Regions from separate parts of the Gordonia sp. HS-NH1 genome, predicted to be linked through region 1. Evidence: riboswitches for the same ligand, from Rfam matches in the RefSeq annotation. Region 1 holds a riboswitch; the other holds the start of a gene.
The links. Region 1 has a riboswitch for thiamine pyrophosphate ahead of thiO (glycine oxidase ThiO). Riboswitches for the same ligand answer to the same signal wherever they lie in the genome.

Region 1 (7,208 bases):
TCGGCCGTTCGGCTCGCGCTGCGTGAAACCGGCGTCTCCGCACGGTTCTCGACCCGGTGGGTAGGCCGCGGTTTGCGATGTTCCTGGCAGGTGGCGCGCGTCTCACTTACGGTGGAGGCACCTGGTCGAGGCGATCGGGATGCGAGGAGGCGTGGTGCGCGGCGACGGCGACGGCTGGGTGATCGATCCCGACGGTTCACGATATTGGGGAATCCACGGCGCGGCAGGCCTGTTGTTGCGGGCGCCGCTGCCGGAGGGAACGACCGGTGTACTCCTCCAGCACCGCGCCGCGTGGTCGCATCAGGGTGGCACCTGGGCGCTGCCCGGCGGCGCCCGCGACTCGCATGAGGGCGCCATCGACACGGCGATCCGCGAGGCCCAGGAGGAAGCCGGGATCACCGGCGACGACCTGCGCGTCGTCGCGGCGGTCGTCACCCACGAATCGCCCGGCGGATGGACCTACACGACCGTCATCGCCGAGACCGACACGCCGGTCCGCACGGTCGCCAACTTCGAGTCCACCGAGCTGCGGTGGGTCGACGAGAAGCGGGTGGACCAGTTGCCTCTGCACCCCGCGTTCGGGCTCGCCTGGCCCACCCTCCGCGAGCGCATCGCGATGCTCGACCCCCAGAGCTGAGCTGAACTGATCTGTCGGCGGGTCAGCCGACCCGTCCGCCGTCCAGCAGCCGGTTCGCGCCCGCGACCAGCGCGTGGACGTTCGCCTCGTCGCTGCTCGCGCCCTCGCCGGCGGCCCAGGCGTGGCGGCCGTCGTTCTCGCACAGGAGGAACGTCGTGACCACGCCGTCGACGACCCGCTGATGCAGACGGACGATCTGAACGGGGGCTCCGACGTCGTGGAGGATCGACGTCATCGCACCGACCGGGCCGGCGGCGACGGCGCTGCAGGACCTGATGCGGTCGGCGATCGCGAGCGTCGCCCGGCACTCGACCAGGTCGCCCGAACACGACGCGACCGACCATGACCCGAGCCGGATCGTGCCGCCGCGGGAGTACTCGTCGGTGAATTCCTGCCAGGTCATCCCGGTGGCCTCCTCGTGCATTCCAGGGGGAAGCGGACGGCCGTACCGCTCGGTGAACAGATCGCCACCGCGGCGGTCGTCGTGCTCATGCCACGAACAGGATCGATGAGACAGATGAAGAGGGTGCATCTCGGTAACCGATTTCGGTCGAAGAATGGGTGACCGACGAGAGAGCGCAACCGACCCGCAGCGGGGGGTCGGTCAGATTCAGACCCCGCTGCGGCGGGTTACGAGAATGCTCGTGATGCACAACATGATCGGTCCACCATAGACCCGCGGCACCGACCGGGCAAACCTGTTTCGTCGCCTGATGACGACTCGCTACAGCATCCCGGCGAGTTCCCGGGCCGCGGCGGTCGGGTCGGCGGCGGCGGTGATGGCGCGCACGACGACGATGCGCCGGGCCCCGCGCGCGGTGACCTCGCCGACGCGGCCGGCATCGATCCCGCCGATGGCAAACCACGGTTTCGCCGATTGTGTTGGCCCCGAGAGCATCTCCGCAGTGGCGGACACGAGGTCGAGGCCGGCGGCGGCGCGGCCGGGTTTGGTGGGCGTGGTCCAGCACGGGCCGACGCAGAAGTAGTCGACGTCCTCGTCGGAGATCGCGGCGGCGGCCTGCTCGGGGTCGTGGGTCGAGGCGCCGATGACGACGTTGCGGCCGACGATCCGGCGGGCCGCCGACGGCGACAGGTCGCCCTGTCCCACGTGCAGGACGTCGGCGCCGGAGAGCGCCGCGATGTCGGCGCGATCGTTGACCGCCAGCAGCGCGCCGTGCGCGTCGGTCATCGCCCGCAGTCCCGCGAGGATCTCGAGCTCCTCCCGCGCCTCCAGAGTCCCGAACTGGCGTTCGCCCGGCGAGTTCTTGTCGCGGAGCTGCACGATGTCGACGCCGCCCGCCAGCGCTGCGCGGACGAAATCGAGGAGGTCGCCGCGCTCGCGTCGGGCGTCGGTGCACAGATAGAGGCGGGCCGAGCAGAGCCGACGTCGACGGTCTGTCGCGTGGCCGGAATCCGCGGATCCTGACCTGGTGTTGTTCGGGGTCGTCACGCCGACCAGGCTAACCGGACGCCTGACGCCCCCGCGTAGGGTGGACCGCACGAACACGCGGGAGCCCGGACCGGCCGGGCTGAGAGTGCGGACCGATCCGCTGACCGTCGAACCTGATCCGGGTCATTCCGGCGAAGGAAGGTGATTCCAGCGTGAATTCCCCTCGGAACACTGCTCACCGCACCCTGACGGTGGTGGGCGGCGGCGTCATCGGGCTGACGTGCGCCCTGGCCGCGGCCGATGCCGGGTGGCAGGTTCGCGTACTCGACGCCGGAACCGACGAGCGCGCCTCGTGGGTCGCGGGTGGCATGCTCGGCTCGCTCGGCGAGGGACATCCCGGCGAAGACGCGTCGCTCGCCCTGTCGATGGAGTCGGTCCGGCTCTGGCCCGCGCTCGTGAAGCGGCTCGAGGACCCCGCGGTCGTCACCGCCACCGACTCGCTGTTCGTCGCGGCCTCGGCCACGGACATCGAATACCTGCGGCACCTCGCCGACTTCGTCTGGGCCGGCCAACCCCGCACCGACTCGGCGTTGCAGCCGGTGACCGGCCGCGACATCCGGGCAATCGAACCGTCGCTGAGTTCTCGTCTGGTCGGTGGCTATCGCGCGGTCGGGGAGTGGTCCGTGGACAACCGGCGCCTCCTCGAGGCGTTGCGTGCCGCGGTCACGACGGCCGGCGTGGAGCTCACCACCGCCCGCGTCGGGTCCCTGGCCGATCTCGACGACCCCGGCTCCGACGGGCAGATCCTGCTTGCCGCCGGGCTCGGCACCGCTGCCCTCTGGCCCGGCGCCGACCTGCATCCGGCCAAGGGCGAGATCCTCCGGCTTCGTCGCACCCGCTGGTCCGTGCCCCCGCCCGCCCACGTCGTCCGGGCACGTCTGCACGGTCGGGCCGTCTACCTGGTGCCACGCGAGGACGGTGTCGTCGTCGGCGCCACCCAGTACGAGTCCGAGGGGATGACCGACCGGGCGCCGCAGGCCGGTGGGGTCGCCGACCTGCTCGCCGACGCGATCGAGGTCCTGCCCGGACTGCGGACGTATGAACTGACCGAAGCGGCCGCGGGTCTGCGGCCGTGCACCGCCGACGGGTTGCCGCTCGTCGCCCGCGTGGACGCACGCACCGTCGTGGCGACCGGGCACGGACGCAATGGGATCGTCCTCGCCCCGGGCACCGCCGAGCGGGTGCTGTCGATCCTGGAAGGAGTCGAGGAATGAGTATCACGGTGAACGGCGAGAGCATGGATGTCGACGCCGATGCCTCGGTGCGCGACGTGGTCGCCGGGCTCGGGTTGCCGGACCGTGGGATCGCGGTCGCGGTGGACGGCGCGGTCGTCCCGCGCGGTCGCTGGGACCGGCACACCATGACCGACGGCGCCGTCGTCGAGATCGTCACGGCGGTGCAGGGTGGCTGACCAGTTGACACCGGACCCGTTGCGGATCGCGGGCCGCGACTTCTCGTCCCGGCTCATCACCGGCACCGGCGGCGCGTCGAATCTCGCGACCCTGGAACGCGCACTGGTCGCCTCGGGCACCGAACTCACCACCGTCGCGGTCCGCCGCGTCGACGCCGCCTCGGGCACCGGGGTCTTCGATCTGCTGCGCCGGCTCGACATCGCCGTGCTGCCCAACACGGCCGGCTGTCACACCACCGCCGAGGCGGTCCTGACCGCACAGCTGGCGCGCGAGGCGTTCGAGACCGACTGGGCCAAGCTCGAGGTGGTCGCCGACGAACGCACCCTGATGCCCGATGCCATCGAACTCGTCGACGCGGCCGCCGCCCTGGTCGGCGACGGGTTCGTCGTGCTGGCCTACACCAACGACGACCCGGTTCTGGCCGCGCGACTCGCCGATCTCGGGGTGGCCGCGGTGATGCCGCTCGGGTCACCCATCGGGACCGGTCTCGGAATCCTCAACCCGCACAACATCGAGATGATCGTCGACGACTGCCATACCCGCTTCGACGACCCGCTGCCGGTCATCCTCGACGCCGGCATCGGCACCGCGAGCGACGCGGCGCTGGCGATGGAACTCGGTTGCGACGGAGTGCTTCTGGCGACCGCGGTGACCCGCGCGGAGAATCCCGAACTGATGGCGACGGCGATGCGGCACGCGGTGATCGCGGGCCGGCTGGCCGGGCGGGCCGGCCGAATTCCCAAGCGCTTCTGGGCCCACGCGTCCTCGCCCGGCCGCGATCCGGGCTGACGGGCGCCTGCGACAGGCCGTACGAATGACAGACCGGGCCGCTCCGGATTCGACGGCTATGGTCGAGGCGTGTTGCGGGTAGCGAATCTCACGAAGGACTTCGGCGGTCAACGCGCGGTCGACGATCTCACCTTCGAGGTCGGGCCGGGACGGGTGACCGGCTTCCTGGGGCCCAACGGCGCGGGCAAGTCGACGACCATGCGCATGATGCTGGGTCTCGATCGTCCGACCTCGGGCACGGCGACGATCAACGGCCAGCGCTACCGGGACCTCGACCATCCGCTGCGTCAGGTCGGTGCGCTGCTCGACGCTCGGTGGGTGCATCCGAACCGCAGTGCGCGCTCACATCTGCGGTGGCTGGCGGCGAGCAACCAGATCCCGGCCGCCCGCGTCGACGAGGTGCTCGAGACGGTCGGGCTCACCTCGGTGGCCAAGAAGCGCGCCGGCGGTTTCTCGCTCGGCATGTCGCAGCGGCTCGGGCTCGCGGGTGCTCTGATCGGCGATCCGCACACGCTGTTGTTCGACGAACCGGTCAACGGCCTCGACCCGGAGGGCATCGTGTGGATCCGCGGGTTCATGCGCATGCTCGCCGCCGAGGGTCGGACGGTGCTGGTGTCGAGTCACCTGCTCACCGAGATGTCGCTCACCGCAGATCATCTCGTCGTCATCGGGCGGGGCCGGCTGATCGCCGACTGTTCGGTCGCGGAGTTCACCGGGCGGGCACGACAATCGGTCCGGGTGCGCGGCCCGCAGCTTGAGCAGCTGCACGCCGCGCTCGCGGCGGCGGGGTTGAACCCCGCCCCGGGTGACCCGGACGGCCAGGGGCGTCCGGTGATGCGCGTTCCGGACACCACGACCGATCACGTCGGCGATCTCGCTGCCGCTGCGGGCATCACCCTGCATGAGCTCTCCGCCGAGTCGGCGTCGCTGGAAGAGGTGTTCATGTCGATGACAGCCCACGCTGTCGATTACCACGGGGGAGCGAACCGGTGATCGCCGCGATCAACGCCGAGCGGATCAAACTCGCCAGCACCCGATCGCCGTACTGGTGCCTCGGGGTCGTCGTCGTGCTGGGACTGGGCCTCGCGGTGCTGCTCGGTGCCGTCGCCGGGACCTCGTACGGAAGTCCCGGGGAGGCCGACACCCTCACCGACGACTTCCTGATCGGCGTCGACCAGTTCGGGGTCGCGGTTCTCGCGATCATGGCGATCCTGGGTGTCACCACGGAGTATCGCTTCGGTACGATCCGCCCGACCTTCGCCGCGATCCCGCGCCGCCCGCGGGTTCTCATCGCGAAAGCGGTCGTGTTCGGCGGACTCTCCTTCGCGGTGGTGGCGATCCTGTGCGTCGTCGCGGTGGTGGTCGCACAGGTGCTCTCCGGCGTCGGGGTCTCGCTGACCGGCCCCGAGACCGTCCGGCATCTCTGGGGCACACCGGTTTTCGCGATGCTGTGTGCACTGATCGGTCTCGCCGTGGGTGCGCTCGTGCGGCATTCGGCCGGCGCGGTGGCGATCATGCTCGTCTGGATGCTGGCGCTGGAGCGCATCGTGTCGGTGCTCCCGCGCGTCGGTGAGCACATCGTGTCGTTCCTGCCGTTCCTCAACGGCTGGAACTTCCTCGCCGGCGGCAGTGACACCTTCCACTGGAACGCCTACGGCTCGTTGCTCTACTTCGCGGGTTTCACAGTCGTGCTGCTGGCGGCCGCCGTGGCGGTCACCAACGCCCGAGATGCGTAGTTCGCGTGGTTTTCCTCCGCTGATGTCACACGCGGAATCCGCTGAGAGCCGGCCGATGCCATCCGGTCGGACCACATTGATGCTTCGGCGCGGCCCATTGTAGGGCCCGGCAGACTAAAATTCGCGAATATGTCCACGAATTGGCCGCTTGTCGAGCGCGATCGGGAGTTCCGCACGATCCAAGCGGCGCTCAGGGGTGAGACGACCGGCTGTGGTGTGGTGCTGACCGGTGACTCCGGCGTGGGCAAGACGACCCTCGCCCGCCACGTCACCGCGGAGTTGCCGACGGGTGTGCGCTGGGTGGCGGGCACGGAGTCCGCGCGGTCCATCCCGCTCGGTGTGTTCGCCCACCTCGTCGGCCCGGCGACGTCGAGCGATCCCGTCACCTACCTTGCGGCAGCGCGTGAATCGCTGCTCGCCGACGGCGATGTCGTCATCGGTGTCGACGACGCCCACCTGCTCGACGAGCTGTCGGCGACGCTCCTGCACCAACTCGCGATCGACCGCGCGGTGCACATCGTCGCGACCGTGCGCAGCGGCGAGACCGTCCCGGACGCCGTGACGTCGTTGTGGAAGGACAATCACCTCACGCGGATCACATTGTCCCCGTTCACCAAAGACCAGAGCGTCGAGCTCGTCGAATCGGTGCTCGGCGGCCAGCTCGAGGAGCACTCCGCGAATCTCATGTGGGAGGCCTCCGGTGGGAACGCACTGTTCCTCCGGCATCTCGTGGACGGCGCCCGCCAGGCGGACACGCTGCGCCAGGTCAACGGCGTGTGGCAACTCCGCGGCCGCGCCGCCATCACCTCGGAGCTGGCGTCGTTGCTGGAGGGACGGATCGAGCAACTCGACGGCCCGGTCCTGGGCGCGCTGAAGTACCTCAGTCTGTGCGAGCCGCTCGACATCGACGTCCTCTCCGAGCTCGCCGGCGAAGAAGCCGTCGAGGAGGCCGAGATCGCCGGGTTGGTGCGTATCACCCGCGACGGACGCCGCCTCGACGTCGCGTTCCACCATCCGCTGTTCGGCGAGGTGATCCGACGCCGCCTCGGTCAGGTCTCGTCGCGACGGCTGCGCGGCCGGCTCGTCGAGGCCCTGCAGTCGCGGCCCACGAACACCCCGGCCGAGCGGATTCGTCTCGCCGACCTGGCGATCGAGAGCGACGTCGAGATCGATCTGACGCTGGT
Region 2 (7,208 bases), on a different contig from region 1:
GTGATCCGTGCGGCATCGGACTCGCTCAGCGGCGAGGCAGGCGCGAGCAGGTCGACGAACTGCGCGGCGTGCGATTCGGTTGTCAGCGACATGTCCTTCGTTCCTCCGGTCGTGATGCACTCGAGCACCGATGATCATAGGGAATCTTAGGGCAGCCTAATCAAACAACCCCCCGCGGGTCGAGAGCCGGTTCGCCGTCCCGTATCGACCGGTAAGGTTACCCTATCCTGGCTGTGTTTGAATGAACTCATGCCGACGCACCTCGACCACGTGCCCGATCTGCTCGACGGTTTCACCCCCTACGCCGACGCCCAGGCACAGAAGTACCGGGATGCGGGTGTCTTCCTCGACCGCCCGCTGTTCGCGGCCCTCGATCTCGCCGCCGAGCGCTCCCCCGATGTTCCCGCGGTGACCGATGCCTCCACCGACGGTCCGCGCACGCTCACCTACGCCGAGTTCCGCGCCGCCACCCTCCGCCGCGCCGCGGGTTTCGTCGACGCCGGTCTGCAGCCGGCCCAACGGGTCGTCCTGCAGCTCAACAACTCCCTCGACTTCGCCGTGACGCTGTTCGGCCTGCTGCGCGCAGGCGTCGTGCCGGTGATGACACTGCCCGCGCATCGGATCACCGAGATCGCGCACCTCGCGGCGGGCGCGGGAGCGGTCGCCTACATCGGCGAGGACGGTCGTCGTGGATTCGACTTCCGCGACCTCGCGGCCGATCTGCAGTCGCGGGTACCCGAGGTCGCACAGGTCTTCATCTCGGGCGATCCGGGCCGCTTCGCGGCGCTTCCCGACGCCGACCCCGCCACCGTCGGGCTGCCGGCCGACCCGGACCCCGGATTGCCGGCGCTGTTCCTGGTGTCGGGGGGTACCACCGGCCTGCCGAAGCTCATCGCGCGCACGCACGACGATTACGACCTCAACGCGCGCCTGTCGGCGGACGTCGCCGGTCTCACCGCCGACGACACCTACCTCGTCGCGCTGCCCGCCGCACACAACTTCCCCTTGTGCTGCCCCGGGATCCTCGGCGTGTTCGGCGTCGGGGGCCATGTCGTCTTCGCCGACAACCCCAGTCCGGACAACACGTTCGACCTCATCGAACGGCACCGAGTCACCGTGACGGCACTCGTTCCCGCCCTGGCGCAACTCTGGTGCGCGGCAACCGAGTGGGAGCCGGCGGACGTCAGTTCGCTACGCCTGCTGCAGGTGGGTGGCGCCAAACTGGCCCAGCCCGATGCGGTCGCCCTCGACGAGGCCCTCGGCGACGTCGTCCAGCAGGTGTTCGGCATGGCCGAAGGGCTGATCTGCTACACCCGTCCCGGCGAACCGCGCGACCTGGTCCATCAGGTGCAGGGTTCCCCGATGTCGGAACTCGACGAGGTGCGGGTGGTCGACGAAGACGGCGCCGACGTCCCCGACGGCGTCGAAGGGGAACTGCTCGTGCGGGGGCCGTACACGATCCGCGGGTACTACCGCGCCGCGGCGCACAACGAGAAGTCGTTCACGCCGGACGGGTTCTATCGTTCCGGCGACAAGGTCACGAGACTGCCGTCGGGCCACGTCTCCGTGACCGGGCGCATCAAGGACACCATCGTGCGCGCCGGCGAGAACGTCGCCGCGGACGACGTCGAGGAGAACCTCCTCGCGCACGACTCGGTCCGGCAGGTCGCCGTGGTCGGACTTCCCGACGACGCGCTCGGCGAGAAGATCTGCGCCGCCGTGGTGCTCTCACACGAGCACCCGCCGGCCCAGCCGCTCGAACTCGCCACGATCCGGACGTTCCTCACCGGGCGCGGACTCGCATCGTTCAAGCTGCCGGACGTGATCCGCGTCGTGACCACACTCCCGGTCACCGCGGTCGGCAAGATCGACAAAAAGGTACTTCGCGAGACACTGCTCGCCGGCCCGCCCGCTCCCTGAGGTGCGAGGAGCGATAGCGACGAACGACTCCTGCTCCCTGAGGTGCGAGGAGCGATAGCGACGAGCCACGAAGGGCGTCGACGTGCCCTCCGACGCTCGATCACACCGGGGCGAGCGTCACTATCCCGGGATGGCTGTCGAGGTAGCGCTTGGTGAACGTGCACACCGGCCGCAGGCGGGCGCCCTGCTCGCGGGCATGGTGCACGACGGTGCGGGTGAGCCGGGTGGCGAGGCCGTGTCCGCTGTACTCGTCGTAGAGCACGGTGTGCAGCACGGTGATCGTGGTCTGACCGTCGACCGTCTCGGTCGAATAGCCGAGCACACCGACCAGGTCACCGGCGACCCAGAGTTCGAATCGGTCGCGGTCCGGGTTGTGCACCACCTGCGAGATCTGTTGCAGGATCGACTTCGCCGACTGTGGTGGTCGCTGACGATGCTTACGTAGCACCCGACCCTCCTCACCTCTTGATCGCGGACATCTGATCGCCGACGGGCGACTGCCGCGGCTCGACACCGGCACCGTCTGTGATCAGGGTCACACGCTACCTTACGGAACCGTAACTGCCGACCCCGATGGCGCTGCCGTCGCAGATCGAGACGGTTCACTCCCGCCCCGGGCCTGGCTCCGGACGAGTCGAGGTATGGTGACGGGCGCACGACAACTACACACCGCGGGGGCTCTCACGATGACCGAGGGCTGAGATGGCGACGGGCGGTCGCCGACCGCTCGAACCTGTCCGGGTAATGCCGGCGTAGGGAGAACCGCCATGGGCACACGTGTATCCGCCACGCGCACCGACAGCGCACCTGCCGATTCCGGGTTCCTGACCCTCGGTCCCATCGAGGGCAGCACCAAGCACTATCTCTCGGTCGACGACCTGCGTGTACCGCAGCGTCGCATCCACCTCACCAACGGCGAGCATCTGGACGTCTACGACACCTCGGGCCCGTACACCGACCGGTCGGCGCGCATCGACGTCGAGCAGGGCCTCGCACCCACCCGCGACAGCTGGCACCGGCCCGAGCCGATCGACGGCGCGAGCACCCAGCTGGCCTGGGCGCGCGCCGGGATCGTCACCGACGAGATGCGGTTCATCGCCGCCCGGGAGGGCGTCGACGCCGAACTGGTCCGGTCCGAGGTGGCGATCGGACGTGCGGTGATCCCGGCGAACCATCGTCATCCCGAGTCCGAGCCGATGATCATCGGGAAGCGCTTCGCGGTGAAAGTCAATGCGAACATCGGCAATTCGGCGGTCCGCAGCTCGATTTCCGACGAGGTCGAGAAGATGGTGTGGGCGACCCGCTGGGGCGCCGACACGATCATGGACCTCTCGACCGGCGCCGACATCCACACCACCCGCGAGTGGATCATTCGCAACTCGCCCGTCCCCGTCGGGACGGTACCCATCTATCAGGCGCTCGAGAAGGTCAACGGCGATCCCGCCTCGCTCACGTGGGAGCTGTACCGCGACACCGTGATCGAGCAGGCCGAGCAGGGCGTCGACTACATGACGGTCCATGCCGGAGTCCTGCTGCGCCACGTCCCGCTCACCGCTGAGCGGGTGACCGGAATCGTCTCCCGCGGTGGTTCGATCATGGCCGCCTGGTGCCTGGCGCATCACCGGGAGTCGTTTCTGTACACCCACTTCGACGAGCTGTGCGAGATCTTCCGCCGCTACGACATCACGTTCTCGCTCGGCGACGGCCTACGCCCGGGATCGATCGCCGACGCCAACGACGAGGCGCAGTTCGCCGAGCTCCGCACCCTCGGCGAGCTGACCACGATCGCCAAATCCCATGGCGTGCAGGTCATGATCGAGGGACCAGGGCACGTCCCCATGCACAAGATCGCGGAGAACGTACGCCTCGAGGAAGAGCTGTGCGAGGAGGCGCCGTTCTACACTCTGGGGCCCCTCGCCACCGACATCGCACCCGCATACGACCACATCACCTCGGCGATCGGTGCGGCGATGATCGCCCAGGCCGGCACCGCGATGCTCTGCTACGTGACACCGAAAGAGCATCTCGGCCTCCCGGACCGCGACGACGTCAAGGTCGGCGTGATCACATACAAGATCGCCGCGCACTCCGCCGACCTCGCCAAGGGGCACCCGCGGGCGCAGGAACGCGACGACGCACTCAGCAAGGCGCGCTTCGAATTCCGCTGGAACGACCAGTTCAACCTCGCCCTCGATCCCGACACCGCCCGCGCCTTCCACGACGAGACACTGCCCGCCGAGCCGGCCAAGACGGCCCACTTCTGTTCCATGTGCGGCCCCAAGTTCTGCTCGATGCGGATCTCGGCGGATGTCCGCGCCTACGCCGAGGAGCACGGTCTCGTGACCACCGAGGACATCGACCGAACGATCGCGGAGGGCATGGCGGCGAAGTCGGCGGAGTTCGCCGACGCCGGGAGCCGCGTGTATCTACCGCTCGAGACCGCAGGGGGTGCCTGATGGGCACAGTCAACGCAGGACGACGCACAGTCGACGAGAATCAACGCACGGTCGACGGAAATCAGCGCACAGTCGACGAGCAGGCCTTCGTCGGGCTCCCGATCGGCCCGCCCGGGTCTGTTCCGACTCGGGTCCTGACCATCGCCGGTTCGGATTCGGGTGGGGGTGCGGGGATTCAGGCCGACATGCGCACCTTCGCCCTGCTCGGGGTGCACGGGTGCGTCGCGGTGACCGCGGTGACGGTTCAGAACTCGCTGGGCGTCACCGGATTCGAGGAGATCACCCCACAGACCGTGGCGGCGCAGATCGACTCCGTGGTCGGTGACATCGGAGTCGCCGCGGCGAAGACCGGGATGCTCGCGTCGGCGCCGATCATCGAGGCCATCGTCGAGCAGTGCGGCCGGAGCGGCATCGGTCGGGACTCATCCGTCCCGCTGGTGGTCGACCCGGTGTGCGCATCCATGCACGGCAACCAGTTGCTCGCCGACTCGGCACTCGACACGTTGCGTCACAACCTGTTCCCTCTCGCCACCGTGGTGACACCGAATCTGGACGAGGTCCGGTTGATCACCGGGATCGAGGTCACCGACGCGGCTTCCCAGCGCGATGCGGCCCGGGCGCTGCTCGATCTCGGGCCGCGCTGGGCGCTGGTGAAGGGCGGGCACCTGCGCGCGTCGGATCAGTCGCCGGATCTGCTCTACGACGGCGGGGAGTTCATCGAGCTCAGCCATGAGCGCATCGACACCCCACACGACCACGGCGCCGGCGACACCCTGGCCGCGGCGATCGCGTGCGCACTCGCACACGGTCTTCCGGTCCCCGAGTCGGTCGCCTTCGCCAAGAGTTGGGTGACCCGCTGCCTGGCGGCCGCCTATCCGCTGGGCGCCGGCCACGGCCCGGTCAATCCGTTGTGGCGACTGGGCGTCCGGTCGGAGGATCAGAGGCCGTCCTAGCCGTCCAGTCGCTCACCGACGTCGTGGATGACCACGATGTCGGACTCCCAGGGCAGCAGATCGTGCACGGATTCTTCGAGATCGGTAAGAGGCGGCAGCTTCTCGGGACCGAGTACGGAGATGGTCGCCGTGCCTCCGTGCCAAGTCACCCCGGACACCTCGGCGCCCGGGGTGTCCGCGAGCCACTGCTCCGTGGCGTCGTGGACCTGCCGGACCCACACCGCCGACAGGGAGTTGAGGACCATCGGCACGGTGACGAGGACGAACGCGGCCGAGAGCACCACATACGCTCGCCGTCGTCGACGACGCCCCACGTCCGCCACGTCGTGATACCTGGCGAACACCAGCACGACCGTGCAGGTGATGATCATCGCGATCATGTTGGAGGCGAACAGGATGAACGCGCCGATCGCGAGTGACGGGGCACCCGAGCCGAAGCACACCCCGGTGACCGCCAGCGGCGGCACGAGTGAGATCGCGATGGCCACACCGGGTAGCACATCGCCCAGATCACGGCGGGTCACCGCGATCGAACCGACCAAGCCGGTGGCCAGAGCAGCGAGAAGATCCATCAGGGTCGGCGACGTCCGCCCGACCACCTGCGAGTTCGCCAGCACCGTGGATGGATTCGGCAAGATTTGAGCGACAGCGATGCCGATGACGATCACCATCACCATCCCCGCGCCCACATACAGAAGGCTTGTCAGCGCGAGCCGCCCACGACCCGTGACCAGTCCGAGGCCGACGCCCAGGATCGGGGTGGCCAGCGGAGCGACGATCATCGCGCCGATCACCGTCGCGGTCGAGTCCGAGGCGACTCCGGCGGCCGCGATGACACTCGACAGGAACAGCATGAGCCAGAAGGCAGACTGTTTGGCCCGTACGTCTCCGCTGGACAGATCGAGCCGGTCGTCGAGTTCGTCGACGGTGCGTCGCTGATTCTCCGGGATCAGGTCCAGCATCGTCGGTTCACCACCGCCCGCGGCAACAGTTCTCTGATGACCGAACCCATGGGCGCTCCTCGATCGACGGATCGGCAGATGTCCGGTGAACCTCGACGACGCTGCGACATCGGTGGCCGACGCCGCCCGGAAAGCGAACACCGAAAAGGGAAGAGAACGGGCGACGGCGTCTGCAACGCCGCCGCCCGTCACGTCATCTCGGAAGGACTCAGACCGCTGTGCCGAGAGCCTTGCTCTTCAAGTGCTCGAACTCCTGGGGTGTGATCGCACCGGAGTCGAGCAGGTTCTTCGCGTCGGCGATCTGCTGGGTCGGCGTGGCGCCGGCAACGGACCTGATGTACTCGTCGGAGGCCTGCTTCGCCTCGCTGTAGGCCTCACGCTGACGCTCGGCCATTCCCTTGCCCTTGGCCAGCAGGTACACGATCGCGGTGATGTACGGGAAGATGATCAACAAGACCACCCATGCCGCCTTCTGCCAACCCGACGCCGCCTTGTCCCGGAACAGGTCGCTGATGATGTGCCACAGGACGATCAGGTACGCGACGAACGCGAAGATGACGATCGTGTACCAGATGAAGTCCCAGAATGAATCCCACATCGGGGTGTCTCCCTTGTCTAGAAGAATCTTGTTTCCGCTGAGCAGGTTGCCGATAAGAGCATCGCACAGCGTGATGCCCGCCACCTCGACGAACATGAAAGATGTCCGTGAAATGGTGTGAACGGACCCTCGCGGGCGCCGAATCCCCGGTCTCACCCGCAGAACCACATACTCACGAAGGGCGACATGGAATCTCACGCTGCAGTCACCGACGTCGAGCTCGGGCTCGACACGTTCGGCGACATCACCGCCGAACCCGACGGCGCGCTCCGCTCGGGCGCCCGGACACTGCGGGACCTTCTCGAGCAGGGTGTTCTCG

Region 2: linked by a shared signal. The riboswitch ahead of thiC (phosphomethylpyrimidine synthase ThiC) and the one ahead of thiO (glycine oxidase ThiO) in region 1 are both predicted to bind thiamine pyrophosphate.

Annotation. Positions count from the first base shown of each region.
Region 1 is NZ_LIYC01000021.1:67,275-74,482, reverse strand. It holds gene AMD30_RS15280 (NUDIX hydrolase) at 155-637, shown strand; gene AMD30_RS15275 (hypothetical protein) at 660-1,040, opposite strand; gene thiE (thiamine phosphate synthase) at 1,362-2,087, opposite strand; TPP riboswitch at 2,135-2,245, shown strand; gene thiO (glycine oxidase ThiO) at 2,240-3,301, shown strand; gene thiS (sulfur carrier protein ThiS) at 3,298-3,498, shown strand; gene AMD30_RS15255 (thiazole synthase) at 3,491-4,288, shown strand; gene AMD30_RS15250 (ABC transporter ATP-binding protein) at 4,358-5,281, shown strand; gene AMD30_RS15245 (ABC transporter permease) at 5,278-6,024, shown strand; gene AMD30_RS15240 (LuxR C-terminal-related transcriptional regulator) at 6,154-7,208, shown strand, end outside.
Region 2 is NZ_LIYC01000045.1:19,257-26,464, forward strand. It holds gene AMD30_RS21100 (salicylate synthase) at 1-92, opposite strand, end outside; gene AMD30_RS21105 ((2,3-dihydroxybenzoyl)adenylate synthase) at 250-1,920, shown strand; gene AMD30_RS21110 (GNAT family N-acetyltransferase) at 2,021-2,368, opposite strand; TPP riboswitch at 2,591-2,680, shown strand; gene thiC (phosphomethylpyrimidine synthase ThiC) at 2,688-4,376, shown strand; gene thiD (bifunctional hydroxymethylpyrimidine kinase/phosphomethylpyrimidine kinase) at 4,376-5,329, shown strand; gene AMD30_RS21125 (TIGR00341 family protein) at 5,326-6,291, opposite strand; gene AMD30_RS21130 (SHOCT domain-containing protein) at 6,500-6,889, opposite strand; gene AMD30_RS21135 (LLM class flavin-dependent oxidoreductase) at 7,076-7,208, shown strand, end outside.